DNA from 2 places in the Neisseria sp. P0001.S005 genome. Region 1 is predicted to be linked to the other one. Evidence: riboswitches for the same ligand, from Rfam matches in the RefSeq annotation. Region 1 holds a riboswitch; the other holds the start of a gene.

Evidence for each region. A riboswitch is a leader RNA that binds a small molecule or an ion and turns the genes downstream of it on or off. The one in region 1 is predicted to bind glycine.
Region 2: it holds a riboswitch for glycine, as region 1 does, so the genes downstream of both, gcvT (glycine cleavage system aminomethyltransferase GcvT) here and gcvT (glycine cleavage system aminomethyltransferase GcvT) in region 1, are expected to answer to the same signal.

What each region holds. Positions count from the first base shown of each region.
Region 1 covers NZ_JBQCTZ010000014.1:23,481-38,830, reverse strand. The annotation lists gene tyrS (tyrosine--tRNA ligase) at 28-1,326, opposite strand; gene ychF (redox-regulated ATPase YchF) at 1,396-2,487, opposite strand; gene ACTHSP_RS03670 (hypothetical protein) at 2,611-3,000, opposite strand; gene ppc (phosphoenolpyruvate carboxylase) at 3,351-6,053, opposite strand; gene ACTHSP_RS03660 (cyclic pyranopterin monophosphate synthase MoaC) at 6,241-6,705, shown strand; gene ACTHSP_RS03655 (HesA/MoeB/ThiF family protein) at 6,755-7,501, shown strand; gene ACTHSP_RS03650 (CidA/LrgA family protein) at 7,688-8,032, shown strand; gene ACTHSP_RS03645 (LrgB family protein) at 8,032-8,730, shown strand; gene argJ (bifunctional glutamate N-acetyltransferase/amino-acid acetyltransferase ArgJ) at 8,774-9,994, shown strand; gene ACTHSP_RS03635 (chloride channel protein) at 10,072-11,442, shown strand; gene ubiB (ubiquinone biosynthesis regulatory protein kinase UbiB) at 11,518-13,029, opposite strand; glycine riboswitch at 13,237-13,334, shown strand; gene gcvT (glycine cleavage system aminomethyltransferase GcvT) at 13,544-14,644, shown strand; gene ACTHSP_RS03620 (hypothetical protein) at 14,792-15,331, shown strand.
Region 2 covers NZ_JBQCTZ010000011.1:14,537-29,886, forward strand. The annotation lists gene ACTHSP_RS03005 (BPSS1780 family membrane protein) at 1-507, opposite strand, end outside; gene ACTHSP_RS03010 (glutamine--tRNA ligase/YqeY domain fusion protein) at 582-2,270, opposite strand; gene ACTHSP_RS03015 (DeoR/GlpR family DNA-binding transcription regulator) at 2,376-3,155, opposite strand; gene ACTHSP_RS03020 (GntR family transcriptional regulator) at 3,229-3,942, opposite strand; gene ACTHSP_RS03025 (OsmC family protein) at 4,204-4,623, opposite strand; gene thiD (bifunctional hydroxymethylpyrimidine kinase/phosphomethylpyrimidine kinase) at 4,735-5,544, opposite strand; gene gcvP (aminomethyl-transferring glycine dehydrogenase) at 5,769-8,621, opposite strand; gene ACTHSP_RS03040 (DNA-3-methyladenine glycosylase I) at 8,677-9,228, opposite strand; gene gcvH (glycine cleavage system protein GcvH) at 9,336-9,734, opposite strand; gene gcvT (glycine cleavage system aminomethyltransferase GcvT) at 9,868-10,968, opposite strand; glycine riboswitch at 11,179-11,276, opposite strand; gene ubiB (ubiquinone biosynthesis regulatory protein kinase UbiB) at 11,483-12,994, shown strand; gene ACTHSP_RS03060 (chloride channel protein) at 13,070-14,440, opposite strand; gene argJ (bifunctional glutamate N-acetyltransferase/amino-acid acetyltransferase ArgJ) at 14,518-15,350, opposite strand, start outside.

The sequences.
Region 1 (15,350 bases):
TTAAACGATGTGTTTAATGTTTAAAGATTATTTCCAAACCAACAAAGCGTGGTTGCGTTTGCCGCGCCGTACGATGGTGTATTTGCCGAAACGTTTGTGCGCGTCGGTCAGCAGATAGGCATCGTCGGGGTGTTCGGCGGCGTGGTTCGGGTTGTTCGATTCGGCGGCTTGGCCGTTGAGCAATACCGCTTTGCTGTTCACAAAACCGCGCGCTTCTTTGTTGGAAGATGCCAAGCCGGTTTTGACTAAGGCTTCAACGACGTTGAGGTCGTCTGAAACTTCAAATGCGGGCAGACCATCGAGGGCGAGCTGTTCGAAGTCGCTTTCGGTCAGGCTGCTTTGGTCTTCGGCAAACAGGCTTTCGGAAATGCGCTGCGCGGCTTGCAGGGCGGCTTCGCCGTGAATCAGACGGGTCATTTCTTCGGCGAGGATACGTTGCGCTTCGGGCTTGGTGCCGCTGGCTTGGTCTTTCGCTTCGATGGCGTCGATTTCTTCGATAGACAGGAAGGTAAAGTATTTCAGGAATTTATACACATCGGCATCGGCAACTTTCAGCCAGAATTGGTAGAACTGATACGGCGAGGTTTTCTTCGCATTCAGCCATACCGCGCCGCCTTCGGTTTTGCCGAATTTGGTGCCGTCGGATTTAGTAACCAAAGGCAGGGTCAGACCGAATACTTGTTTTTGATTCAGACGACGTGTCAGGTCGATACCGGCAGTAATATTGCCCCATTGGTCGGAGCCGCCGATTTCCAAAACCGCACCATGACGTTTGTTCAATTCGGCAAAGTCGTAGCCTTGCAGCAGGGAGTAGGCGAACTCGGTGAAGGAAATACCCACGTCGTCGCGCTCGATACGCTGTTTGACAGATTCCTTGTTCAGCATGGCGTTGACAGAGAAATGCTTGCCGATGTCGCGCAGGAAATCGAGGCAGTTCATGCTGCCGAACCAGTCGGCGTTGTTCGCCATAATGGCGGCGTTTTCGCCTTCAAAGCTCAAAAACGGTTTCAGTTGGTTGCGGATGCTTTCTACCCAGCCGGCAACGGTTTCGGCGGAATTCAAGCTGCGCTCCACCGCTTTGAAGCTGGGGTCGCCGATCATACCGGTCGCGCCGCCCACCAAAGCAATCGGCGTATGCCCTGCCTTTTGGAAACGGCGCAATGCCAACACGGGCAGCAAGTGGCCGATATGCAGGCTGTCGGCTGTTGGGTCGAAACCGCAGTAGAGGGCGATTTTTTGTTCGTTTAACAAAGCGTCTAAGGCTTCGATGTCGGTAGTTTGCGCGATAAGGCCGCGCGCTTTCAAGTCTTGGATAACGGAGGTCATTGGGTTTCCTTCAATGTTTCAGACGACCTTGATTTGGCAAAGGTCGTCTGAAAAAGCGTTTTGCTTGGTTTATACGTTAAACAAAAAGTGCATCACATCGCCGTCTTGCACGACATATTCCTTACCTTCCACGCGCATTTTGCCGGCTTCTTTGGCTTTGGCTTCGCCGCCGAGTGAGACAAAATCGTCGTAGGAAATGACTTGGGCGCGGATGAAGCCGCGTTCGAAGTCGGTGTGGATGACGCCGGCGGCTTGCGGGGCGGTGTCGCCTTTGTGGATGGTCCAGGCGCGGACTTCTTTCACGCCGGCGGTGAAGTAGGTTTGCAGACCCAAGAGGTCGTAACCGGCGCGGATCAGGCGGTTCAGGCCGGGTTCTTCCAAGCCCATTTCGGCGAGGAACTCGGCTTTTTCGTCGTCTTCCAATTCGGCGATTTCGCTCTCCATCGCGGCGCATACGGCAACGACGGGGGCGTTTTCTTTTTCTGCCAATTCTTTCAGGCGGTCGAGGTGCGGATTGTTTTCAAAACCGTCTTCGGCAACGTTGCCGACGTACATAGCGGGCTTGGCGGTCAGCAGGAACAGTGGTTTGAGCATGGCAAGTTCTTCAGCGTCTAAGCCGAAGGAGCGCACGGGTTTGCCTTCGTCCAGATGCGGCAGCAGTTTTTTGCATAGTTCGACCAGTTTTTGCGCGTCTTTGTCGCCTGAGCGGGCACGTTTTTCTTCGCGGACGATGGCTTTTTCGACGCTGGAGAGGTCGGCAAGCGCTAGTTCGGTGCCGATGGTTTCGATGTCGGCAATCGGATCGACTTTGCCTGCAACGTGAACGATGTTGTCGTCGTCAAAGCAACGCACGACGTTAACAATCGCGTCAGTCTCGCGGATGTTGGCGAGGAACTGGTTGCCCAGGCCTTCGCCTTTGCTCGCGCCTGCAACCAAACCGGCAATGTCGACAAATTCGACGATGGCAGGCTGCATTTTTTGCGGATTGACGATTTTTGCCAGCTCCGCCATGCGCGGGTCGGGTACTTCGACGATGCCGACGTTGGGTTCGATGGTGCAGAAGGGATAGTTCGCCGCTTCGATGCCCGATTGGGTCAGCGCGTTAAAGAGGGTGGATTTGCCGACGTTGGGCAGGCCGACGATGCCGCATTTCAAGCTCATGGTTTTTCCTGAAAAGATAAAAGTTTAACGGCGGATTATAGCATATTGTGGAGGTACTCAACACAGCTGCAATGCTGGGGTGTTCTTATGATAAAAGGCCGTCTGAAAAAAGAGGGCAGGCATTCAATTTATTGTTCTTCCGAAGAATGAGTAAATGAATAAAGCCGTTAAATAAAACAATTTTTCGGACAGGAGGCTTAAGATCAAACCTGAAAGAATGCCCAGTACCCAATAAATCATCTGACGGTATTTCGGGTCGGATGCGGTACGCAACATTTTGAAATACAAAACCAGACAGCCGAACATGCAGATTGTTTGAAACAGAATGAGGGGGAGGCTGTTAATGGCTTCGGAAATCGAATCATGAAGGATGATTGTCCCTATGCGTATGCATAAATAAATTAAAGCCGAGCCTGCCGCCGAATGCCCAAAAGGGACGGGCGTGTCGGATGAATCGGGTGTTTTGTGGGGCTGAAGCCTGCCGAATAACAAGATAAATACAATGTCAAACATAATGATAGTTGCCTTGGTGTAAGATGTTTTTGTTTTCAGACGGCCTTAGGATTGTCTGAAAGCGTATTGTGCGGCGTATGGGGTAGTGCTGCGGTAAGGTATGTCAGAGGTTGATCATCCATCATGCTGAAGCGCTTGCCATACTTAAATGAACACTTTGATTTGACAATAGATTATCTGCTGTTGCCCATAATAGTTTGAAATACAGGGCAAGTTAAATGAATAGGGTAAGAGTGGCAAGCAGGTTGAGAAACAGTATGGGGCTTCGTGGATAAAGCCGTTGCTGCGGTTCGCAGTTAGTTTAAAGGCCGTCTGAAAATTGTTTCAGACGGCCTTTTTTCCGTGCTGCCTTAACCGGTATTGCGCAAACCTTGCGCCACGCCGTTGATGGTCAGGTGAACCATCAGCAGGGCGTGCGGATTGTCGGGCTCTTTGCGCAGGCGTTTGAGCATGGCGACTTGCAGGCCGTTGAGGGCGTTCAGATATGGAATCCTCAAGGCAAGAGAACGGGCGAGGCTGCGGTTGTCGCGCAGGAGCTCTTCGGTTTGCAGCAGGTCGAGTAGTGCTTTGCGGCTGCGTTGGTATTCTTCCTTGATCATGCCGAAGATGACTTTTGCTTTATCGGGCGATTCGCTCAAGCCGGCATAGTTTTCCGCCAAGGTGATGTCGGTTTTCGCCATCACTTGCTCCATGTTGGAGAGCATGGCTTGGAAGAACGGGTTGCTTTGGGCATGTTCGCGCAGGGCGGTCAGTGTGTCGGGATTGCCTTCGCACAAGGTTTCCACTGCGCTGCCGAAACCGTACCAAGCCGGCAGCATGAGGCGGTTTTGCATCCATGAGAATACCCATGGAATCGCGCGCAAGTCCTGAATCCGCGCCAAGGTTTTGCGGCTAGCGGGACGGCTGCCGAGGTTGAGGGTGGCGATTTCCTGAATCGGGCTGGTTTGCAGGAAGTAGTCGATGAAGTCGGGATGGGTAATCAGTTCGCGGTAGTATTTGAACGATACGTCCGACAAATCCTGCATCAGTTTGGCATCAGGGTCTTTTTTGTCCGGCAGGATGCTGGCTTCTAAAGTCGCGGCAACCAAGGTTTCCAAGTTACGTTGGGCATTGCCCGGGTCGGCGTATTTGGCGGTAATGACTTCGCCTTGCTCGGTAATGCGGATTTGTCCGGCAACGCTGCCCGCAGGTTGCGCCAAAATGGCTTGGTAAGATGGGCCGCCGCCGCGACCTACGCTGCCGCCGCGGCCGTGGAACAGACGCATGCGGACATCGTATTTTTTGAAGAGTTCGACCAAGCCCAACTCTGCCTGATACAGACACCACGAGCTGGTAACGTAGCCGCCGTCTTTGTTGGAGTCGGAGTAGCCCAGCATGATTTCTTGGATGTTGCCGCGGCTTTCAAGCAGGGCATCATACCAGTCGAGGCGAAACATGGTTTCCATGACCGGACAGGCGTTTTCGAGTGCTTCGATGGTTTCAAACAGAGGCACGATATTGATGCGGCTGTGCGGTTTGCCGTTTTCCACCACCAACAGGCCGCTTTCTTTCAGCAGCAATGCCAAGGCGAGCAGGTCGCTGGGTTGTTCGCAGTTGGAAATAATGCTTTGTGTAACGGCATCTTCACCGAATTCGTCTTTGATTTTGCGCGCTTCGTTGAAAATTGCCAATTCGTGGCGGGTATGGTCGCTGTATGTGATGAACGGGCTGTACAGCGGACGTTGATGGATCAATTCGCGCAACAGGGCGGCTTGTTTTTGCTCTTCGTTCAGGCTGTTGTAGTCTTCCAAGCCTGCGTGTTGGAAGAGCTCGGCAACCACATCGGCGTGTTTGCTTGCGTGTTGGCGCAGGTCGAGCGGCATCATGTGGAAGCCGAACACGGATACGCTGCGGATAATATTGGCCAGACGGCCTTCTGCCAGCAGTTGGCTGCCGTTTTCGTGGAGCGAGCGTTGCAGTTTTTTCAGGTCGGTGAGGAACTCTTCGACCGTGGCATAAGGCTCGAGGAAGCCGAATTTGCAGCCCATGCCCAAACCGAGTGAGCGCGCTTTGCCCATGGCGCGGGCCATGATGTAGGCGATGGCGCGGCGGTAGGGTTCTTCGGTGCGGGCGATTTCTTCGTCAGGCGAGAGGGCGGCCAGTGCCATCACGTCGTCGTTGACTTTGACGCGGCGGATGGAGAGCGGCAATTCGCGGTAGAGTTTATCGAGTTCGCCGCGATAGAAGCGGAACACTGCATCGGCATGCCGTCTGAACGCAAAACGCAAGGTTTCGGCAGAAACGAACGGATTGCCGTCACGATCGCCGCCGATCCAGCCGCCGATTTTAAGGATATTCGGAACGCGGACACCGGGATAGGCCGTCTGAAAATCGCGTTCCATTGTGCGGTAGAGTTTAGGCAGGGCTTCAAAGAAGCTCATTGGGAAGATGGATACACCGTTGTTAATTTCGTCGTTGACGCTGAGTTTGTGGCGGCGCGTTTCGCTGGTCTGCCACAGGCACAAAAGCACGGCGTCGATTTCTCGGCGCAACTGAGCCAGCGCTTCTGGGTTGGTGCAGCGTTCGCGTTGCGGCAGCAGCGTGCGGATACGGCGGTTGAAGCTCAAGACGGTTTGACGTTGTACTTCGGTCGGGTGCGCGGTCAAAACGGCGGTAACGACCGTGTTGTCCAGTTGTTGTTGCACCGCTTTGCCGTTGACTTTTCCGGCTTTGAGCTTGCGCACGGTTTCCGTCAGGCTGCCTTCGGCACTGTTGTGTCCGGCCTCTTCGTGGATTTGGCGGCGGCGTTCGTGGTGTACGTCTTCGGCGATGTTCAAAATCTGCGCGAACAGGCCGCAGGCCAAGGTTAAATCGTGGGTTTGTTGTTCGTCCAATTGCGGCAACACCTTCTCAATCAGGGCAGCACTGTCGTCTGAGGTCGATAATAGCTTAACGGTTTCGACCACCAAAGGCGATGCTTCCTCATGCAGCAGATTGAAAAGAGACTGTTTTAAAAATTCCGCATCCGCTGCCAGAGCGGCATCTTTTGGATTATTCAAGATATGCAGTTGCATGATTTTTCTCTTATTTAAATGTTAATTTGGGTGTATCGTGAATCCATTGTATAGCAGATTTTTATAAACTGCCAATGGTAACACCCGATACATTTCAAACCGGAAAACGGCCGTCTGTATCCGCCGCGTGGTCGCTGTCTGTAAAATGCCGTAAAATATTGCCCATCAAAACAGAGGCGAGAAACCCATGATTGAATTTCCCAACCAACCCGATTTTCCTGAGCAACACACCGCCGTCGCCGTCGGCACTATCAACATGAGCCAGCAGGCGATAAGGGTGTTGATAGAGAATGCCACCGAAAAGGCAAGTATCCTGACCATCGCCCGCGTTGCCGCCATTCAGAGCATCAAACAGACTGCCAACCTGATTCCGCTGCACCTGCCCGGCCGCATCATCGGCGTGCAGGTTGATTTCGATATTAACGTTGAGTTGGCCTGCCTGAAGGCCACGCTGACCGTCCAAGCGCACAGCAACGGCAGCATTGCCACCGAAGCCCTGGCCGGCCTCAATTTGGCGCTCTTGAGCGTTTACGACATGATGAAAGACGTTGACCGCAATATGATGCTCAGCGGCATCCGCCTAGAATCCGAAACCAGCAGCGAAGGCCGTCCTTTCTTGTTTGACAACGCATACGAAAATATTAATTTCTAAACCATTCAGGCCGTCTGAACATTGGGTTTCAGACGGCCTTATTATTATGATGAACGATCAACAACTCTTGCGGTTCAGCCGCCATATCTTGCTTGACGAAATCGGTATCGAAGGCCAAGAAAAACTCTTGGCTGCCCATGTGCTTGTTGTCGGTTGCGGCGGGCTGGGTGCGGCGGCCTTGCCGTATCTTGCCGCCGCCGGCATCGGCAGCCTGACGATTGCCGATGCCGATACCATCGACGAGACCAATCTTCAACGCCAAATCACGTTTACCGAAGCCGACATCGGTAAAAACAAGGCTTTGGTGATGCAAGGCCGTCTGAAACAAATCAACAGCCAAACACACATTACAGCTATTGCCGAATTTCTCGATGAGGCCAGGCTTGTCGAATTGGCAAACGCCGCCGACATCATCCTTGATTGTTCCGACAATTATCCCACACGCCAAGCAGTCAACCGCGCCTCCGTTGCCACGCGCACGCCTTTGGTTTCCGCAGCGGCCGTCGGCTTTGATGGACAAATCGCCGTGTACCGTCCCGATCTTCCCGATACGCCCTGCTATGCCTGCCTGTTTGATGGCGAACAAGCCAGCGACGGCGCTTGTGCATTGTTCGGCGTTTTTTCGCCGTTGGTCGGCGTTATCGGAACGACCCAAGCCGCCGAAGCGCTTAAAGTGCTGATCGGTATCGGTACGCCGTCGCACGGCAAACTTTCTACCTACAACGCGTTGAGCGGAAAATGGCAGCAATACGGGGTGAAACACAATCCCGAATGCCCGGTTTGCAGCGGCCGTTAAAGACAAAAAGCAGGGTAGGGGTTTCAATATTGCCTCAGCCAATCCGCTAGAGTAATCATACTTATCTTTCATTAAACTCGAAGGAAGGCGTTTCTTCCCTTTTCAGACGGCCTGTGGCACGATATGATTCAATGATTAATAAATTTTTTGAGGCCGTCTGAAAAGGGATAAGGAGAAACCGGCTTAATGAATATTATTCGTGCCTTATTGGTGGTATTGGGTTGCCTGGCTTTGGGCGAGGCAACCGTTTGGATTTTGGGGTTGAAGCTGCCGGGCAGTATTGTCGGCATGGCTTTGCTGTTTGCCGCGCTTCAGGCGGGCTGGGTCAAATTGTCTTGGGTGGGCGAACTGGCAGACATTTTGATGGCAAACCTGACTTTGTTTTTGGTGCCGCCTTGCGTGGCCGTCATCAGCTATTTGGACGTGATTGCAAACGACTGGTTTTCAATTTTGACGGCCACAATCGGCAGTACGATCTGCGTATTGTTGGTGACCGGCAAAGTGCATGAGTGGGTCAGGAGGCGGATGTGATGAATATAGACGGGCTGTTGCGCATGCCCTCGGTCATGCTGTTCCTGACTTTGGCCGTGTATGCTTTGGCGGTGCAAATTCGGGCGCGCACGGGGAATGTGCTGTGTAATCCGGTATTGATCAGTACGCTGGTGTTGATGGGGTATTTGAAGGTATTTGCCATCGATTACGAGCTATACCATTCTGCTTCGCGCTTTATTGATTTTTGGTTGAAACCGGCAGTCGTGTTGCTGGCCGTGCCGCTTTATCGAAATTGGGACCGTATCCGCAGCCAGTGGTTGCCAGTGGTGTTGTCGCAGTTGGCGGGCAGCGTGACAGGCATTGTTACGGGTGTGTATTTTGCCAAATGGCTGGGCGCTTCGCGCGAAGTGATTTTGTCGCTGGCTTCCAAATCTGTGACCAACCCGATTGCGATTGAAATCACGGCGTCTATCGGCGGTATTCCGGCGATTACGGCGGCAACGGTGATTATTGCTGGACTTTTTGGACAGATGGCCGGATATAAAGTGTTGAAAGGGACGTTATATATGCCTTCTTCAGTGGGAATGTCTTTGGGTACGGCCTCACATGCGATGGGTATTGCGGCGTCTTTGGAATACGGCCGCCGTATGGCCGCATATGCCGGCTTGGGCTTGACGCTCAACGGTGTGTTGACGGCGATATTGGTGCCTATCTTGATTCCCTTATTGGGCGTATAGCGTTTTAGGCCGTCTGAAAATAGTGTAAACAGGAGAAAATGATATGGCTGTAAATTTGACTGAAAAACGTGCAGACGAATTGTTGGAAATCGACGGCATCCGTCTGTTTACAGGTCGTGCCGGCATCAAGCAACAAGACCGCGACGATTTGACGCTGATGGTGTTGGGCGGCGGACATACGGTGGGCGCAGTGTTTACGCAAAACCGTTTCTGCGCCGCGCCTGTGCATATCGCCAAGTCGCATCTGTTTGACCAAGACGGCGTGTGTGCCTTAGTCATCAATACGGGCAATGCCAATGCGGGTACCGGCGCACAAGGCCGTCTGGATGCGATTAAAGTGTGCGCGGCGGCGGCGGAACAGGTCGGCTGCCAATCCAATCAGATTATGCCGTTTTCGACCGGCGTGATTTTGGAGCCATTGCCTGTGGATAAAATCGTGGCCGCCTTGCCGCAAGTACGCCCTGCATTCTGGTCGGACGCGGCGCGTGCCATCATGACGACGGATACTGTACCGAAAGCCGCTTCACGTACAGGATTGGTCGGCGAAAAACACACAGTCCGCGCCACCGGTATCGCCAAAGGCTCGGGCATGATTCATCCGAACATGGCGACCATGTTGTCGTTTATCGCTACCGATGCCAAAGTGTCCCAACCGATTTTGCAGCTGATGACGCAAGAAATCGCAGATGAGAGTTTCAATACGATTACCGTGGACGGCGATACCAGCACTAACGACAGTTTCGTGATTATGGCGACGGGCCGTTGCGGTCAGAGCGAAATCGACAATACCGCCGATCCGCGCTATGCGCAGCTCAAGGCCTTGCTCGGTTCGCTGGCTTTGGAACTGGCGCAGGCGATTGTCCGTGATGGCGAGGGTGCGACCAAGTTCATCACGATTGAAGTGCAAAACGCAAAAACCCGCGAAGAGGCGCGCAAGGTGGCTTATGCCGTCGCCCATTCGCCTTTGGTGAAAACCGCTTTCTTTGCCTCCGACCCGAACTTGGGCCGTCTGTTGGCAGCCGTCGGCTATGCCGGTATTGAAGACTTGGACGTCGATGCTTTGAAAATGTGGCTGGATGACGTGTTGGTTGCCGAAAACGGCGGACGCGCGGAAAGCTATACCGAAGAAGCAGGACAAGCGGTGATGAACCGTCCGGAAATCACCGTCCGCATCGATTTGCAACGCGGCGATACGACGGCGGCTGTTTATACCTGCGATTTGTCGCACGAATATGTGTCGATTAACGCGGATTACCGTTCTTAAAAACCTTTATCCTTGTTTTCAGACGGCCTTTAAGAAAAGTATCAAGGCCGTCTGAACACATTGACTGCGTGTTTATTATGAAATTTCCCCAGACTTGGGCGGCGCGCCTTGCCCACAAAATCCGCCAAACCAAACGCTTGTCGAAAAAGAGCATTGCCCTTCTGTTTTTGCTGGCAGGATCGGCACTGGTTGCCCTGACTGCTTTGATGTTTGCGTACTTGGCGGATTTGGCTTTGGAATGGAACGCCTTGTTGGTGGGAAAATATCCGTGGTTTGCGTGGGTGGCTTTGCCGCTGGGTTTGCCGCTTTTGGCGTGGTTTACGCGCAAATTTGCGCCGTATACTTCCGGCAGCGGTATTCCGCAGGTCATCGCTTCATTGTCTTTACCTTATGGCGTGCAGAAAACCCGTTTGATTCGTTTGGGCGAAACCTTTTTCAAAATTCCGCTGACGTTTTGCGCCATGCTGTTGGGCGCGTCTGTCGGCAGGGAAGGGCCGTCTGTGCAAGTGGGCGCGGCGGTAATGAATGCTTGGGGCGCGTGGTGTAAAAAGCACGGGCTGGCGTTTAGGGGTATGCAGGAAAACGATTTGATTGCCGCAGGTGCGGCCGGCGGTTTGGCGGCGGCGTTTAACGCGCCTTTGGCCGGCGTGGTGTTTGCCATCGAAGAATTGGGGCGTGGCGTGCTTTTACGTTGGGAACGTCAAATCCTGATGGGCGTGTTGGCGGCCGGTTTCATTCAAGTGGCGATACAGGGCAATAACCCGTATTTCTCAGGTTTTCAAGGGCATGAGTTGCCAAACATGCTGATGTGGGCTGCGGTGTCGGGCATCGTCTGCGGCGTGGCCGGCGGATTGTTCGGCAGCTTTTTGTATCGCGGCGCGGCGGCATTCGCACCGGTACGCTGGCGCAGTTTCATCCGCCGCCATTTGTTGGTGGTCGCCTTTGCAATGGGTATCTTGCTGGCGTTGCTCGGTACGTTTTATCAAGGCAAAACCTATGGCACGGGCTATCACGAAGCCGCTGCCGCACTCAAAGGCGCGTATGAAGCGCCGTTCGGCTTGGCAGTCGCAAAATGGGCAGCAACCGTGTTCAGCTATTGGGCAGGCATTCCTGGCGGCATCTTCACGCCGTCGTTAACCATCGGTGCGATGATAGGCGAACACATGGCTTCTTTCGCGCAACTGGGCGACGCGTCCAATGTCGCGGTTTTGCTCTGCATGGCCGCATTCCTTGCCGCCGCGACCCAATCGCCGTTGACCGCCGCCGTGGTGGTCATGGAAATGACGGGCGGACAGAATTTACTGTTTTGGATGTTGCTGACTTGCATCTTCGCTTCGCAAGTCTCGCGCCAATTCTCGCCGCATCCGTTTTACCATGCCGCAGGTTTGCGCTTCAGACGGCATATTGAAGCCGAAAGCGGACATGTTCAGCACGAGAAAAAAGAATAGGTCGGTATATAAAAGGCCGTCTGAAGATCAGATTTCAGACGGCCTTTATTATGTCGTTTAAAGCTGTATTACGGTTTACTTAAACAGCAAAATCAGCAGCAAAACAACCGCAATCACACCCAGCCACAGGCTTTGGCGTTGCTGTACTTTGACCAAGTGAACATAGGCATCGCGCATTTCCTGTTGGCGGTTTTCATCAATCAGCGCACTGATTTTGCGCGGCAGGGAAGGGATGATTTGCGCCCAATCGGGAGCTTCGTTTTTGAGGTTGCGCCAAAGGGCTTTGGGGCCGACCTGTTCGTTCATCCAGCGCACCAAAAACGGTTTGGCGGTTTTCCACAAGTCCAAATCGGGATCGAGCTGGCGGCCCAAGCCTTCGATATTGAGCAGCGTTTTTTGCAGCAATACCAGCTGCGGTTGGATTTCGACATTGAAACGGCGGCTGACTTCAAACAGGCGCATCAGCACCAAGCCGAAGGAAATCTGCGAAATCGGTTTGTTGAACACAGGCTCGCACACGGCGCGGACAGCGGCTTCCAATTCTTCCGCACGTGTGTCGGCAGGCACCCAACCTGATTCGATGTGGGCGGTGGCGACGCGGTGGTAATCGCGGTTGAAGAAGGCGAGGAAGTTGATGGCGAGATAGCGTTTGTCGTAATCGGTCAGTGTGCCAACGATACCGAAATCGAGGGCGATGTAGCGGTTGTCGGCGGCGACCAAAATATTGCCGGGGTGCATATCTGCATGGAAAAAGCCGTCGCGGAAAACTTGCGTGAAGAAGATTTCCACGCCGTAATCGGCAAGTTTGTGCAAATCAATGCCGTCTGCTTTGAGTTTGGCGATATCGGATACCGGCGTGCCGTCCATCCATTCGATGGTCAGTACGTCGCTGGTGCAGTAGTCGTAAAACACCTTTGGCACAATCAGCATATCGCTGTTTTGGAAATTACGTCCGAGTTGGCTGGCATTGGCGGCTTCGCGCATCAAGTCCAATTCGTCGTGCAGGTATTTGTCAAATTCGGCCACCACTTCGCGCGGCTTCAAACGCTTGCCGTCTGAAAACAAACGTTCCACCCAGCCTGCGCCAAAGCGCATCAGCGACAAATCCTGTTCGATAACGGGCAAAAGGTTGGGGCGCAAGACTTTCACTGCGACCTGTTCGCCCGAATGCAGGCGGGCTTTGTGTACCTGGGCGATAGACGCGCTGGCGACAGGCTCGGTTTCAAATTCTGCGTATAAAGTGTCGATGGATTGGCCCAAAGATTTTTCGATTTGCGAGCGCGAAAGCTGCGCGTCAAACGGCGGCACTTTGTCTTGCAGCCTTGCCAGTTCGACCGCGTAATCATGCGGAATCAAATCGGGGCGCGTGGACAATACCTGTCCGAATTTAATGAAAATCGGCCCCAGGCTTTCCAACGCCAAACGCAGGCGCACGGCAGGCATCTCGTGTTTGAACTTGGACGACTGCGGCAGCATATTGAGGAAAGTCCGCGCCCAACCCGGATGGACCAGCGAGGCAATCAGCTCGGCAAGGCGGTAGCGGTAGAGCGTGCAGAGGATGGTTTTAATGCGTTTGAGGCGGTTCATGATGGACGCAGATAAATCGAAAAAACAGAATTATATAGGAAAAACGGCCAAGGGCTTCAGACGGCCTGAGACTTTTGCAAAAACATTTGCCGTATAGTTAACAAATTTATAAAGGCTAAGGTTTTGCCGCCCCAATAAAAAGACGAATATTCACATCATAAAATATTCGTCGGCTACTTGCCCAAACCGCCGATTCAAGACATAATCGGGAAATGTGCAGGAGAGTGTTACACCCAACTACAATGTAACCACCGAAGGCGCAGACACCCTTAAATCGCTCAGGTATCAGGGACTGCACATTGAAACAAACAATCTGGAGAGCGGCGTTAGAATAACGTCCACCGAAGGGGAGAAGGCCGTCTGAACCACCATTCAGACAACCGCGCAAAACAGTGAGCAGACTGGTTTGCATCATGCGGATACGGCCGAAAATCTCAGGTTCAAGGACAGATAGGGTCATCCGCGCATAGGTGCGCGGGCGGCATCTGAACAAAAAATCCGGAGAAATTTGAGAATGACTGCTCTGAAAACCACCCCATTTCATCAAGCCCATCAAGATGCAGGCGCGAAGCTGGTAGATTTTGCCGGCTGGGAGCTGCCCATCCATTATGGTTCACAAATCGCCGAACACGAAGCCGTGCGCACCGACGCCGGTATGTTTGACGTATCCCATATGCTCGTTACCGACGTAGCAGGCGCAAATGCCAAAGCCTTTTTCCGCAAATTGATTGCCAACGATGTCGCCAAACTCGCTTTTGTCGGCAAAGCCCTTTATTCCGCGCTGCTCAACGACAACGGCGGTGTGATTGACGACTTGATCGTTTACCGCACCAACGAGGCCGAAACCCAATACCGCATCGTGTCCAACGGCGCGACCCGCGAAAAAGACACCGCCCAGTTCCACAAAGTCGGACAAGAATTCGGCATCGCCTTCAACCCGCGCTACGACCTCGGTATGCTTGCCGTACAAGGCCCGAAAGCCATCGAAAAACTCCTGACCGTCAAACCTGAATGGGCGGACGTGATTCACGGCCTCAAACCGTTCCAAGGTGCAGACTTGGGCAACGACTGGTTTGTTGCCCGCACCGGCTACACCGGCGAAGACGGCGTCGAAGTCATCCTGCCCGGCACCGAAGCCGTCGCATTCTTCAAAGCCCTGCAAGCAGCAGGCGTACAGCCTTGCGGCCTCGGCGCACGCGACACCCTGCGCATGGAAGCCGGTATGAACCTCTACGGCAACGATATGGACGACAATACCAGCCCGCTCGAAGCAGGCATGGGTTGGACGGTTGACTTGAAAGACGAAAGCCGCGACTTTGTCGGTAAAGCCGCCTTGCTGGCATTGAAAGAAAAAGGCGTTGCCGTCAAACAGGTCGGCCTGTTGCTCGAAAAAGGCGGCATCCTGCGCGCGCATATGGAAGTGTTGACCGACAAAGGCAAAGGCGAAACCACTAGCGGCGTATTCTCTCCAAGCCTGAAACAATCCATCGCCATCGCGCGCGTACCGAAAGACTTTGACGGCGATACCGCCAAAGTGTTGATGCGCGGAAAAGAAGTGGACGTGCGTGTACTGAAGCTGCCATTCGTCCGCAACGGTCAAAAACAGTTTGATTAATATCGATTCAGACGGCCTTTATTTGTTAAAGGCCGTCTGAAAGCAGGTTTTAAGGAATTGTTGTTTCCTATGAAAGCAACCTTTGGCAGTTTATTGTTGTTATTGATGTTATCGGCTTGCGCTTCGTCTGCCGGCGAGCGCGGATTGATGTTTTTCGATACAGAAGGAAAATCCCGTACTGCAACATTTATGAAAACCGTTGGCGGCAATGGAAAGATTGCCGGCGAGGTGACGATAGACGGGGAATATGCTCTTGATATTATCCGCATGAATGATGATTTGAGTATTGCCGTGCAAGATAATAAGGGTAGAAGCCGTGCTTCTGACCTGAAATCATTGTCGCAAGCAAAATCATTTACCCTGTTTGCGTTCAGCCGTTATGCGGGAACAGTTGAAGTGGATAAAGTATCGGCTGTTACAAGCATTTGTGCAGATTACCGCAGCAAAGGCCTGAAGGTTGCCGTTGCAGACAATATGAGTTCCAAACAAGGAATCGTTGTATTCCGCGCAAGTGGCGTAATGGCAAGTAACAAGCGCAAGATAAACGAAGCATATTTGGATTATTCTGCATCCCCTAAACTTCCTTCCGCCCAAAAGCAAAAATTGGAACAAGATAAAAACAATATGATTGCCGTCCATTACGGACGCTTGGAAGAATTAATCGCACGAGGTATCTGCGCACGCTAAGTTGTGCAGATGCCGTCTG
Region 2 (15,350 bases), on a different contig from region 1:
ATCTAAAACAATCAAAGCGGGGGTTAATAAAAATATAGACAAAAGGACAATAACAATCAATACAACACCTATCATCATTGCCCAATGACCTGCAAAATATAGCGGAATGATAAGCAAACTAACAGCTATACTGAACAGCACCTGAAGTAACAATAAAATGAAAAAACTCATTTTTTTATCTAAAAAAACAATAAAAAAATCTTTCACATCAAATGCTTTTCCATTATTGATATTGTTAGCAACATACATAGCTCCGCCTACTAAGCATGAACCCACCCAGCTGAATACAATACCTTTTAAACTAGAAAGCGCATTAATTCCTAGTAAGTCAATAATAGAAACCACAAAGCCTACGATCATATAAGCCAATAATACGCCTATCCATTTCCACGGATGAAGTTTGAAAATACCGAAAGCGTCGGTAATCCACTTGATGCCTGCAGAAGCAGGAAGGCGTTTGGGTTCGTGATATCGAACTTCCTGTGAAGTGGGTATTTGGTTTTCCATAAAATTCCTATTATAAAATCAAAAATTTAAACACAATAAAGGCAGCCAGTGCATACTGACTGCCTTCTTACCAATTATTTTGCCTGCCAAGAATCTTTCAGTGTCACAGTGCGGTTAAACACCGGTGTGTCTTTGCTGTGGTCTTTGCGGTCGGTGACGAAATAGCCGATGCGTTCAAACTGCCAACGGCTCTCCGCCGGCAAATCTTTTACGACAGGCTCGGCGTAGGCGGTGATTTCCTTGATGGATTCAGGGTTGAGAAAATCGGTGAACGGCAGGTAGTTGCCGTCTTCGCCGCGCACGGCATCGGGACGCTCGACGGTAAAGAGGCGGTCGTACAGGCGGACTTTGATTTCGGCGGCGTGTTCGGCGGAAACCCAGTGAATCACGCCTTTGACTTTTCTGCCTTCAGGATTTTTGCCCAAGGTGTCGTGGTCGATGCTGCACTTGAGTTCAACCACATTGCCTGCCTCGTCTTTTACTACTTCATCGCACTTGATGACATAGCCGTGGCGCAAGCGCACTTCGCCGCCGGGAATCAGGCGTTTGAAGCCTTTGGGCGGATTTTCGGCAAAGTCATCGGCTTCGATGTAGATGGTTTGGGAAACAGGTACTTCGCGATCGCCCATTTCTTCGTGGTTCGGGTGGAACGCGGCACGGCGGCTTTGGGTTTTACCGGCTTCAAAGTTGGTCAGGGTTACTTTAAGCGGATTCAAAACCGCCATCAGGCGTGGCGCAGAGTTTTCCAACTCTTCACGAATCGCACCTTCCAACACGCTCATGTCGACGATGTTTTCAGATTTGGAAATACCCGCGCGTTTGGCAAACAGGCGCAGGCCTTCGGGCGTATAACCGCGGCGGCGCATACCTGAAATGGTCGGCATACGCGGATCATCCCAGCCGGCAACGTGGCCGTCTGAAACCAGTTGGTTTAGCTTGCGTTTGGACGTGATGGAATACAAAAGCTCCAAACGGGAAAATTCGTATTGGCGCGGACGGGTGGCGTGCGGCGCAGGGATGTTGTCCAACACCCAGTCATACAGCGGGCGGTGGGCTTCAAATTCGAGCGTACACAAGGAATGCGTGATACCTTCGATGGCATCGGAAATGCAATGCGTGTAGTCGTACATTGGGTAGATGCACCATTTGTCGCCGGTGTTGTGGTGATGGGCGCGGCGGATGCGGTAGATGACGGGGTCGCGCATATTGATGTTGCCTGATGCCATGTCGATTTTCAGGCGCAGGGTTTTGCTGCCGTCGGGGAACTCGCCGTTTTTCATGCGTGTGAACAAGTCGAGGTTTTCTTCGACGCTGCGGTCGCGGTAAGGGCTGTTTTTGCCTGCTTCGGTCAGCGTACCGCGGTATTCGCGCATTTCTTCGGGCGTCAAATCATCGACATACGCTTTGCCGTCTTTGATTAAACCGACGGCGTAGTCGTAAAGCTGGTCGAAATAGTTGGAAGCGAAACGCGGCTCGCCCGCCCAATGGAAACCGAGCCATTCAACGTCTTCTTTGATGGCGTTGACGTATTCGTCGTTTTCTTTTTCAGGATTGGTATCGTCAAAACGCAGGTTGCACAAGCCGTCGTAAATATAAGCCAAACCAAAATTCAGGCAGATGGATTTGGCGTGGCCGATGTGCAAATAGCCATTCGGCTCGGGCGGGAAACGGGTTTGGATGGCTGTATGTTTACCGCTTTTGAGGTCTTCTTCGATAATAGTGCGGATAAAGTGGTTGTCCGCGAATTGGTCTTTATTCAACATAATATTTCTTTGATGGGAAAATGATTTTCTGTTTTCAGACGGCCTGAACATTCAATCAGGCCGTCTGAAAGGAATGGAATGATGGCTCAATTGTACCCGACTTGGCTACTTTGATACAGGGTCGGCAACCTGCCATGCTACGCCGCGTTCGTTTAGGGTTTTCTGCATGGCGGCGGATGGTGGGCGGTCGGTAAACAGCTTATCGAATGCGCCGATATCGCCCAGTCTGACCAAGGCATTGCTGTTGAACTTGCTGTGATCGACGCCGAGATAGCGCACGCGGGCATTGTTCACCATCGCCTGCATCACGCTGACTTCCTTGTAATCGTCATCCAAAAGTGAGCCGTCGTTTTCTATGCCGTGGGTACTCATGATGGCATAGTCGACTTTGAATTGGTTGATGAAATCGACGGTCGCCACGCCGGTAATACCGCCGTCCAAGGGGCGGACCACGCCGGAAGCGATGATGACTGTGTAATCGGTACGCGCCGCAGTGATCGAGGCGGCGTAGATATTGTTGGTGATAATCCGCAGATTTTTACGCTGTCTGACCAATTCGGCGGCGACGGCTTCCATGGTGGTGCCGATGCTGATAAACAGCGAGGCATTGTCGGGAATGGTGGAAGCAATCAGACGGGCAATAGCGTTTTTTTCCTGCTGCTGATGGTTGCGCCTCTCCTGCCCTGCCGTTACGACTGAAACATCGCCCAAAGATGCGCCGCCGTGATAGCGTTTGAGCTGCCCGGTTTCGCTCAATTCCTGCACATCGCGGCGTATGGTTTGCGGCGTAACATCCAAATTCGCCGCCAATTCTTCTACCGTCATAAAATTATGTTCGCGGACAAGGCTGAGGATATGTTCGTGTCTTTGGATTTTGGGTTTCATGGCGTTTCGTTTTGTAGGGATAAACCAATGGCCGTCTGAATATTTCAGACGGCCTTTTTCATTGTCAAACCGATTACATCTCGAGTTTCTGTTCCAAGCGTTCCATGCACGCGCCCAAGTGGCGGCGCATGACTTTGGTCACACGGTTGCGCTTGCCTGCCAGCAACAAATCGAGGATTTCTCGGTGTTCATGGTGTGAATTGGAATCGATGTTGCGCTTTTCTTTGCGAAGCGGATCGGAAACGGCCACAATCAATGAAGAGCGCGCGCATAAGGTATTCATGATTTCAAACAGGACATCGTTGTCCAGCAGCCGCGCCAATTCGACATGGAAGGCATTGGACAGGCGGTTCCAACCCACGCGGTCGCCACTTTCGGAAGCTGCACCCTCTTGCTCAATCATGGCGTAAAGCGGTTTCAGACGCGTTTCCAAATCAGGCATATCGATAAGGACGCTCAAAATCATGCTTTCCATTTCGATACGCGTGTTGAACACGTCTTTCATTTCTTTCAAGTCCGGCACATGGACAAATGCGCCGCGGTTGGGCTGCAAATCGACGATTTTATCGTGCGCCAAAAGCGACAATGCGCCACGCACGGTATTGCGCGAGCAAACCATTTGTCGGCAAAGCTCGGACTCGGTCAGTTTTTTGCCCGGCAGCAGCAGATGGTCGGTAATGCCGTCCAAAATCAATGCGTACACTCGGAAGAGTTCCGAATCGTGACGCTCTTCCAAAATAAGCGATGAAGTTGCAGGCGCAATGTTGGTATTATTTTCGTAATCCATACTGTTTCCCCAGTATCCGTATTAAGGCGCAAGCGTTTACAAACCTGCAGCTTTCGGGGGTGTTTAAAATATAATTAAAAATTGTTGACAATGTTAAACGAAACTTGCACAATGAGATCAACAAGCCAAGTTATAAAGGCTGATAGAGAGAGAGAAAAAGGAATAAAAAGCAAGCAGATATATTCATGTTAATGCGTGAATATATCTGCTTTTTTTGTGGGTAGCCGGTTCACGCTCCGGCACGCCCACCCTGAAACCGCCCTATTCTGTTTCGACAATCTCGAAGCTGTGGCTCATTTTTGCCGCTTTGCCCAGCATAATCGATGCGGAGCAATATTTTTCGGCAGACATCTGTACGGCGCGTTCAATCGCGCTTTCTTGCAAATCCTGACCATACACTTTGAAATGGATATGGATTTCGGTAAACACGCGCGGCGCTGTGTCGGCGCGTTTGGCAGTCACTTCGGCACGGCAGTCGGTAATTTTTTGGCGTTGTTTCTCGGCAATCATCACGACATCGATGCTGGAACAGCCTGCTACACCCAACAACAGCATTTCCATCGGGCTTGGGCCGCGTTTGACTTCGCCTTCAGCCGCCGCGCCTTCCATCACAACGCTGTGTCCGTTTGCCGTTGTACCGACGAAGCACATTCCATCTATCCATTTTGAAGTAACTTGCATGGTGTCTTTTTTATCCGTAAAAGCATTAATCCGATATTGTAAACAATTTCAAGTGATAAACCTAGTCAGGCCGTCTGAAAAATACAATCAATTACAATCGGCCTAAACGCATTATTCGTCCCGATACGCCCAATGGTTGACCGGCCCGTGTCCTGCCCCGATGCCCAAAGGATAGGAAATGGCGGCGGCAATATAGTTTTTTGCCGTTTGAACCGCCTCGGGTACGCTAAACCCTTTTGCCAACTCGGCAGTGATGCAGGCAGAAAATGTGCAGCCCGTGCCATGGGTATGCGGCGTTGTGAAACGTTTGCTGTTCAGCTCGATGGTTTCATATTGCGTAAACAGCCAGTCGGTGCAATATTCGCTTTGGCTGTCGGCAAGATGGCCACCCTTAATTACCACATTTTTCACACCCCAATCCTGAAGAATTTTGGCGGCGCGTTCCGCATCTTGGCGGTTTTCAATATTGATACCCGTCAATGCCTGCGCTTCGGGCAGATTGGGGGTCAATACGTCCGTATGCGGCAACAGCAGGCGTTTCATGGCTTCAACGGCTGAATTTTCCAACAACGGCGCTCCGCCTTTGGCAATCATGACCGGATCCAACACGCGTTTGCCGAAGTCGCATTCGGCGGTTTGTTCCGCCACGCATTCGATGATTTCCGCCGTACCCAACATGCCGATTTTATAGGCACGGATTTGGAAATCCTCCTGAATCGCGGCAATTTGCGCAGCAATCATGTCGGTCGGTATCGGATGCACTGCCGATACGCCCAAAGTATTTTGTGCGGTAACCGCTGTCAGTACGCTGGTACCGAACACGCCGCGCATCTGAAATGTCTTCAAATCTGCCTGTATGCCCGCGCCGCCGCCGGAATCTGAGCCGGCAATCGTCAGCGTTTGAATAAAAAGTTCGTCCATCATATCCTCCTGTTTTTCAGACGGCCTTGTGTTTATCGTTGTTGAGAGCAGTTTGGTTTTATCCGCAAACAAAGGCATTCGCCGTCTATCTTTCCGAATGCCTTATTTGTTGTTTTACCAAAAACAAATGTACGTTCTCGGGCGGAATATCTTAACAAACAAAAGGCCATCTGAAAACTATTTTCATTTTCAGACGGCCTGTTCAATTTTAAACCTATTCAGGCTTATTCTTCGTATGCGTCAATCGGCAAGCAGGAGCAAACCAGATTGCGGTCGCCATACACTTCATCTACCCGTTTGACGCTCGGCCAGAATTTGTGTTCGCGAACGAACGGCAATGGGAAGACGGCTTCTTCGCGAGAGTACGGATGCGCCCATTCACCGGTTACATCTGCTGCGGTATGCGGAGCGTTCACCAGCGGATTATCCTCTTTCGGCCATTCGCCGCGCTCGACTTTCAGCACTTCCTGTTTGATTTGTTTCAGGGCGGCGATGAAGCGGTCGAGTTCGGCTTTGCTTTCGCTCTCGGTCGGCTCAATCATCAGCGTGCCGGCAACAGGGAAGGAAACCGTCGGCGCGTGGAAGCCGTAGTCCATCAGGCGTTTGGCGATGTCGGTTTCAGTGATGCCGCTTTCGGCTTTGAGCGGACGCAAATCGACGATACATTCGTGCGCGACGCGGCCGTTTTTGCCTGTATACAGAATCGGATAGTCTTCGCTCAGGCGTTTGGCAACGTAGTTGGCGTTGAGCAATGCCCAGCACGTTGCCTGCTCCATGCCTTGTTTACCCATCATGGTCAGGTACATCCAGGTAATCGGCAGGATAGACGCAGAACCGAAGGCCGCAGCAGCAACGGCGGTTTGGTCGGCACTGGCGCTGTGGGTATCGGTCAAAGCGTGTCCCGGTGCAAACGGGGCAAGGTGGGCTTTCAAACCGATAGGACCGACGCCCGGACCGCCGCCGCCGTGAGGGATACAGAAGGTTTTGTGCAGGTTCATGTGCAACACGTCCGCGCCGACTTCGGCAGGCTGCATGATGCCAATTTGGGCGTTGAGGTTGGCACCGTCCATGTAAACCTGTCCGCCGTTTTCATGGATGATGCGGCAGATGTCGCGGATGCCTTCTTCGTACACGCCGTGGGTGGACGGGTAAGTAATCATGATGGCGGACAAAGCGTCGCGGTATTGCTCGGCTTTGGCTTTCAAATCGTCGATGTTGACGTTGCCGTGTTCGTCGGTGTCGACAACGACGACTTTCAAACCCAGCATGGCCGCAGTCGCAGGGTTGGTGCCGTGGGCGGATTTGGGAATCAGGCAGATGTTGCGGTGTCCCTCGCCGTTGGCTTCTTGATAGCGGCGGATGGAGAGCATGCCGCTGTATTCACCCTGCGCGCCGGAGTTGGGCTGGAAGGAAATCGCGTCAAAGCCGGTGATGGCTTTCAGGCTGTTTTCCATGTCGGTCAAAAGCGCGCGGTAGCCTGCGGCTTGGTCTTTGGGGGCGTAGGGGTGGATGTCGGTGAACTCTGCCCAAGTAATCGGCAACATTTCCGCAGTCGCGTTGAGTTTCATGGTGCAGCTGCCCAATGAAATCATGCTGCGGTTCATCGCCAAATCGCGGTCTTCGAGTTTTTTCAGATAGCGCAGCATTTCGTGTTCGGTGTGGTAACTGTTGAACACAGGATGTTGCAGAATGTCGTCTTGACGCAGCAATTCGGCGTTCAGACGGCCTTTGACGTCATCGGCAAATGTGAACGTATCTTTGCCGGTAAACACGCGGTACAAATCAACCAAATCTTCGCATGCCGATGTTTCATGGAATGCAGCCGCAACTTGAGTATCGCTGACGCGGCGCAGGTTATAACCCGATTCTAAAGCAGCGGCAAACACCTGGTCTGCTTTCTCTTTGCTGCCAAAATCGACGGTAACGGTATCGAAGAAGACTTTGTGAACCACATTCAGGCCGTCTGAAACCAGCGCATCGGCAAAGGCAGAAGCCAACGCATGGATACGGTTGGCAATGCGTTTCACGCCTTCAGGGCCATGGTAAACGGCATACATACCGGCCAAGTTCGCCAACAATGCTTGTGCGGTACAAATATTGGATGTCGCTTTTTCGCGGCGGATGTGTTGCTCGCGGGTGGACAAAGCCATGCGCAAGGCAGGCTTGCCCGATGCGTCTTTGGACACACCGATGATACGGCCTGGGGCAGAACGCTTGAACTCGTCTTTAAACGCGAAATAAGCAGCGTGCGGACCGCCGAAGCCCATCGGCACGCCGAAGCGTTGGGTGTTACCCAAAGCAATATCTGCGCCCAATTCAGCCGGAGACTTCAGCAAAACCAAGCTCATGATGTCGGCGGCAACGGCCACGATTGTGCCTTTTGCTTTCAGACGGCCGATAACGTCCTGCAAGTCTTGCACGTCGCCGTCTTTGCCGACGTATTGGAACAGCGCGCCGAAGTATTCGCCTTCATCCGCTTTAGCAAAATCGCCGACCACCAGCTCGAAGCCGAAATATTTGGCGCGGGTTTTCATCACGTCCAAAGTCTGCGGATAGACGCGCGCATCCACAAAGAAACGCTCGGATTTCACTTTGCCCACGCGGTGCGCCATCGCCATCGCTTCCGCCGCGGCAGTTGCCTCATCCAACAAAGACGCGCCTGCCACAGGGAAACCGGTCAAATCGATACACACTTGTTGGAAGTTCAACAAAGCTTCCAAACGGCCCTGGGCAATTTCCGCCTGATACGGGGTGTAGGCAGTGTACCAACCCGGATTTTCCAATACGTTGCGCAAAATCACGTTCGGCACGCGGGTCGGGTAATAGCCCAAACCGATATAGGATTTGTTGATCACGTTTTTAGACGCGATGCCTTTCAATTTCGCCAACGCATCCGCCTCGGTCAACGCTTCGGGCAAATCGAGTTCGGACGGCATACGGATGCTTTGCGGCACGGTGTTGCCGACAAAATCATCCATGCTCTTCTCGCCGAGCGCTTCCAAAAGCGCAGCCTCGTCGCCAAAACTCAAATGGCGCGCGGCAAATTCGTTCGGGTTGAACAATTCAGATAGTTTCATTTCTACTCCTTCGGTGTTATCGATATCAACACTGTTTTTTCTTGCAGATGTTGTTTCAGACGGCCTCCGCCCACTTTGGACGACATGCCAATATTTCCCTATAAACCGGACAGGTTTCCACATGCGCTCCAGGTAGGTAGCCGGTACTCATCAGAAATTCGCCGACGATTTCGCCACCGACAAATTTGAAATGTTTTTTAAACAGCTTCACCCATTCAGCCTTGTCGAGCGGATGGTGTGTATCCAGCCAGTTTTTGAATGAGCCGTATTCTTGCCGTATTTGTTTGATTTGTCGCGCGTTATAAATGGCTGCGTTGATTTTCAGGCGGTTGCGGACGATGCCTGCATCGGCAAGCAACCGCTCAATATCGGCTTCATCAAATGCGGAGACCGTATCGATGTCAAAACCTTTAAATGCCGTCTGAAATGCCTGCTGCTTCTTCAGCATCAGCGTCCAGCTCAATCCTGCCTGATTGATTTCCAACACCAGCCGCTCAAACAATTCATTGTCGTCCTCAATCGGAAAACCGTATTGCGTGTCGTGATAATGTTTGTTGGGATTGTCCGTATCGTCGGGAAGCGTGGCGACAAATTCGCAGTAATTCATGTTTGCTAAGGAAAAATTGAAACAAAGGCCGTCTGAAAGCATTTTTCAGACGACCTAAGACCTGCAATATCAAACAGATGAAAAACCTGTTTGAATGTTTGCAAAAATCAAGCTACTTCGCCTGCGTATTGTTCGGCAGTCAGCAGACCGTCGTAATCGGCAGGGTTGGCAGGTTTGATTTTGAAGAACCAGCCTGCGCCGTAAGGATCGCTGTTGGCAGTTTCCGGAGCGCTTGGCAAATCTTCGTTGACGGCAACGATTTCGCCTGCAATCGGAGCGTATACGTCAGATGCGGCTTTTACAGACTCAACCACACCGGCTTGCTCTTCGGCAGCCAGGTTTGCGCCGACTTCGGGCAGCTCGACAAACACGATGTCGCCCAACAGCTCTTGCGCGTGATGGGTAATGCCGACGGTGATGGTACCGTCTTCTTCAAGGCGCAGCCATTCGTGGCTGGCAACGTATTTCAGTTCTGCTGGGATGTTGCTCATGGTTTGATACTCCATTGATAGGGGGTTATTTTCAGACGGCATCTTCATAGATGCCTTGTTCAATGCTTTCTACAAACGTCCGTACCGGACGACAATTAAAACCTGCTTTCAGAAGGCCCTTAACAAATAAAGGCCGTCTGAACCGATATTAATCAAACTGTTTTTGACCGTTGCGGACGAACGGCAGCTTCAGTACGCGCACATCCACTTCTTTACCACGCATCAGCACTTTGGCGGTATCGCCGTCAAAGTCTTTCGGTACGCGGGCGATGGCGATGGATTGTTTCAGGCTTGGCGAGAATACGCCGCTGGTGGTTTCGCCTTGACCTTTGTCGGTCAACACTTCCATATGCGCGCGCAGGATGCCGCCTTTTTCGAGCAACAGGCCGACCTGTTTCACGGCAACGCCTTTTTCTTTCAATGCCACCAATGCGGCTTTGCCGACGAAATCGCGGCTTTCGTCTTTCAAATCAACGGTCCAACCCATGCCTGCTTCGAGCGGGCTGGTATTGTCGTCCATATCGTTGCCGTAGAGGTTCATACCGGCTTCCATGCGCAGGGTGTCGCGTGCGCCGAGGCCGCAAGGCTGTACGCCGGATTGTTGCAGGGCTTTGAAGAATGCGACGGCTTCGGTACCGGGCAGGATGACTTCGACACCGTCTTCGCCGGTGTAGCCTGTACGGGCGACAAACCAGTCGTTGCCCAAGTCTGCACCTTGGAACGGTTTGAGGCCGTGAATTACGTCTGCCCATTCAGGTTTGACGGTCAGGAGTTTTTCGATGGCTTTAGGGCCTTGTACAGCAAGCATGCCGAGATCGTAGCGCGGATTGAAGGCAACGCCGAACTCTTGTCCGACTTTGTGGAATTGCGCCGTATCTTTTTCGCGAGTCGCGCCGTTGGACACGATGCGGTATTGGGTTTCGGCTTCGTTGGTGCGGTAAACGATTAAGTCGTCAATCACGCCGCCGTTGTCGTTGAGCAAAGCGGAATAAAGGGCTTTGCCGACAAAAGCAAGTTTGGCGACATCGTTGGCAATCAATTTGCGGAAAAAGGCTTTGGCATTTGCGCCTGCTACGTCGGTAACGAGCATATGGGATACGTCAAACATACCGGCGTCGGTGCGCACGGCTTCGTGTTCGGCGATTTGTGAACCATAATGGATGGGCAGCTCCCAGCCGGCAAAATCTACCAGCTTCGCGCCTGCATCTTGATGGGCTTGATGAAATGGGGTGGTTTTCAGAGCAGTCATTCTCAAGTTTCTCCGGATTTTTTGTTCAGATGCCGCCCGCGCACCTGTGCGCGGATGACCCTATCTGTCCTTGAACCTGAGATTTTCGGCCGTATCCGCATGATGGCAAACCAGTCTGCTCACTGCTTTGCGCGGTTGTCTGAATGGTGGTTCAGACGGCCTTCTCCCCTTCGGTGGACGTTATTCCAACGCCGCTCTCCAGATTGTTTGTTTCAATGTGCAGTCCCTGATACCTGAGCGATTTAAGGGTGTCTGCGCCTTCGGTGGTTACATTGTAGTTGGGTGTAACACTCTCCTGCACATTTCCCGATTATGTCTTGAATCGGCAGTTTGGGCAAGTAGCCGACGAATATTTATGATGTGAATATCCGTCTTTTTATTGGGGCGGCAAAACTTGAGCCTTTATAAAATTGTTAGCTATGCGGCAAATGTTTTTGCAAAAGTCTCAGGCCGTCTGAAGCCCTTACCCGTTTTTCCTATATAATTCTGTTTTTTAGATTTATCCGCGCCCATCATGAACCGCCTCAAACGCATTAAAACCATCCTCTGCACGCTCTACCGCTACCGCCTTGCCGAGCTGATTGCCTCGCTGGTCCGTCCGGGTTGGGCGCGGACTTTCCTCAATATGCTGCCGCAGTCGTCCAAGTTCAAACACGAAATGCCTGCCGTGCGCCTGCGTTTGGCGTTGGAAAGCCTGGGGCCGATTTTCATCAAATTCGGGCAGGTATTGTCCACGCGTCCCGATTTGATTCCGCACGATTACGCGGTCGAACTGGCAAGGCTGCAAGACAAAGTGCCGCCGTTTGACGCGCAACTTTCACGCTCGCAAATCGAAAAATCACTGGGACAATCCATCGACACTTTATACGCGGAATTTGAAACAGAGCCTGTCGCCAGCGCGTCCATCGCCCAAGTACACAAAGCCCGCCTGCATTCGGGCGAACAGGTCGCCGTGAAAGTCTTGCGCCCCAACCTTTTGCCCGTTATCGAACAGGATTTGTCGCTGATGCGCTTTGGTGCAGGCTGGGTGGAGCGTTTGTTTTCAGACGGCAAGCGTTTGAAGCCGCGCGAAGTAGTGGCCGAATTTGACAAATACCTGCACGACGAATTGGACTTGATGCGCGAAGCCGCCAATGCCAGCCAGCTCGGTCGCAATTTCCAAAACAGCGATATGCTGATTGTGCCGAAGGTGTTTTACGACTACTGCACCAGCGACGTGCTGACCATCGAATGGATGGACGGCACACCGGTATCCGATATTGCCAAACTCAAAGCAGACGGCATTGATTTGCACAAACTTGCCGATTACGGCGTGGAAATCTTCTTCACGCAAGTTTTCCGTGACGGTTTTTTCCATGCGGATATGCACCCCGGCAATATTCTGGTCGCCGCCGACAACCGCTACATCGCCCTCGATTTCGGCATCGTCGGCACGCTGACCGACTACGACAAGCGCTATCTCGCCATCAACTTCCTCGCCTTTTTCAACCGCGACTACCACCGCGTCGCCACTGCCCACATCGAATCGGGTTGGGTGCCTGCCGACACGCGCGCGGAAGAATTGGAAGCCGCCGTCCGCGCCGTGTGCGAACCGGTGTTCAACAAACCGATTTCACAAATTTCCTTCGGCTTGGTGCTAATGCGCCTGTTTGAAGTCAGCCGCCGCTTCAATGTCGAAATCCAACCGCAGTTGGTATTGCTGCAAAAAACGCTGCTCAACATCGAAGGTTTGGGCCGCCAACTCGATCCCGATTTGGACTTGTGGAAAACCGCCAAACCATTTTTGGTGCGCTGGATGAACGAACAGGTCGGCCCCAAAGCCCTTTGGCGCAACCTCAAAAACGAAGCCCCCGACTGGGCGCAAATCATCCCTTCCCTGCCGCGCAAAATCAGTGCGCTGGTTGATGAGAACCGCCAACAGGAAATGCGCGATGCCTATGTGCATCTGGTCAAAGTACAGCAACGCCAAAGCCTGTGGCTGGGTATGATTGCGGTTGTTTTGCTGCTGATTTTGCTGTTTAAGTAAACCGTAATACAGCTTTAAACGACATAACAAAGGCCGTCTGAAATTTAGTTTTCAGACGGCCTTTTATATACCAACCTATTCTTTTTTCTCGTGCTGAACATGTCCGCTTTCGGCTTCGATATGCCGTCTGAAGCGCAAACCTGCGGCATGGTAAAACGGATGCGGCGAGAATTGGCGCGAGACTTGCGAAGCGAAGATGCAAGTCAGCAACATCCAAAACAGTAAATTCTGTCCGCCCGTCATTTCCATTACCACCACGGCGGCGGTCAACGGCGATTGGGTCGCGGCGGCAAGGAACGCGGCCATGCAGAGCAAAACCGCGACATTGGACGCATCGCCCAATTGCGCGAAAGAAGCCATGTGTTCGCCTATCATCGCACCGATGGTTAACGACGGCGTGAAGATACCGCCGGGAATACCTGCCCAATAGCTGAACACAGTTGCCGCCCATTTTGCGGCGGCCAAGCCGAACGGCGCTTCATACGCGCCTTTAAGAGCGGCTGCGGCTTCGTGATAGCCCGTACCATAGGTTTTGCCTTGATAAAACGTACCGAGCAGCGCCAGCAAGATACCCATCACAAAAGCGACCACCAACAAATGACGGCGGATGAAACTGCGCCAGCGTACCGGCGCGAATGCTGCCGCGCCGCGATACAAAAAGCTGCCGAACAATCCGCCTGCCACGCCGCAGACAATACCCGACACCACGGCCCACATCAGCATGTTTGGCAGCTCGTGCCCTTGAAACCCTGAAAAATACGGGTTGTTGCCCTGTATCGCCACTTGAATGAAACCGGCTGCCAACACGCCCATCAGGATTTGGCGCTCCCAACGTAAAATCACGCCGCGTCCCAATTCTTCGATGGCAAAGACCACGCCGGCCAAAGGCGCGTTAAACGCCGCCGCCAAACCGCCGGCCGCACCTGCGGCAATCAAATCGTTTTCCTGCATGCCCCTAAACGCCAGCCCGTGCTTTTTACACCACGCACCCCAAGCGTTCATGACCGCCGCACCCACTTGTACAGACGGCCCTTCCCTGCCAATCGACGCCCCAAAAATCATGCCCAAAAACGTCAGCGGAATTTTAAAAAAGGTTTCTCCCAAACGAATCAGACGGGTTTTCTGCGCGCCATAAGGCAAAGACAAAGAAGCGATGACCTGAGGAATACCGCTGCCGGAAGTGTACGGCGCAAATTTGCGCGTAAACCATGCCAAAAGCGGCAAACCCAGCGGCAAAGCCACCCACGCAAACCACGGATATTTCCCTACCAACAAAGCGTTCCATTCCAAAGCCAAATCCGCCAAGTACGCAAACATCAAAGCCGTCAGGGCAACCAGTGCCGAGCCTGCCAGCAAAAACAGAAAGGCAATGCTCTTTTTGGACAGGCGTTTGGTTTGGCGGATTTTGTGGGCGAGGCGCGCCGCCCAAGTTTGGGGAAATTTCATCATAAACACGCAGTCAATGTGTTCAGACGGCCTTGATACTTTTCTCAAAGGCCGTCTGAAAACAAGAATAAAGGTTTTTAAGAACGGTAATCCGCGTTAATCGACACATACTCGTGCGACAAATCGCAGGTATAGACGGCCGCCGTCGTATCGCCGCGTTGCAAATCGATGCGGACGGTAATTTCCGGACGGTTCATCACCGCTTGTCCTGCTTCTTCGGTATAGCTTTCCGCGCGGCCGCCGTTTTCGGCCACTAACACGTCATCCAGCCACATTTTCAAAGCATCGACATCCAAGTCTTCAATACCGGCATAGCCGACGGCTGCCAACAGACGGCCCAAGTTCGGGTCGGAGGCAAAGAAAGCGGTTTTCACCAAAGGCGAATGGGCGACGGCATAAGCCACTTTGCGCGCCTCTTCGCGGGTTTTCGCGTTTTGCACTTCAACCGTGATGAACTTGGTCGCACCCTCGCCATCACGGACAATCGCCTGCGCCAATTCCAAAGCCAGCGAACCGAGCAAGGCTTTAAGCTGCGCATAGCGCGGATCGGCGGTATTGTCGATTTCGCTCTGACCGCAACGGCCTGTCGCCATAATCACGAAGCTGTCGTTGGTACTGGTATCGCCGTCCACGGTAATCGTATTGAAACTTTCGTCTGCGATTTCTTGTGTCATCAGTTGCAAAATCGGTTGGGACACTTTGGCATCAGTAGCGATAAACGACAACATGGTCGCCATATTAGGATGAATCATACCCGAACCTTTGGCGATGCCGGTGGCGCGGACTGTGTGTTTCTCGCCGACCAAGCCTGTGCGTGAAGCGGCTTTCGGTACAGTATCCGTCGTCATGATGGCACGAGCCGCGTCCGACCAGAATGCAGGGCGCACTTGCGGCAAAGCGGCCACGATTT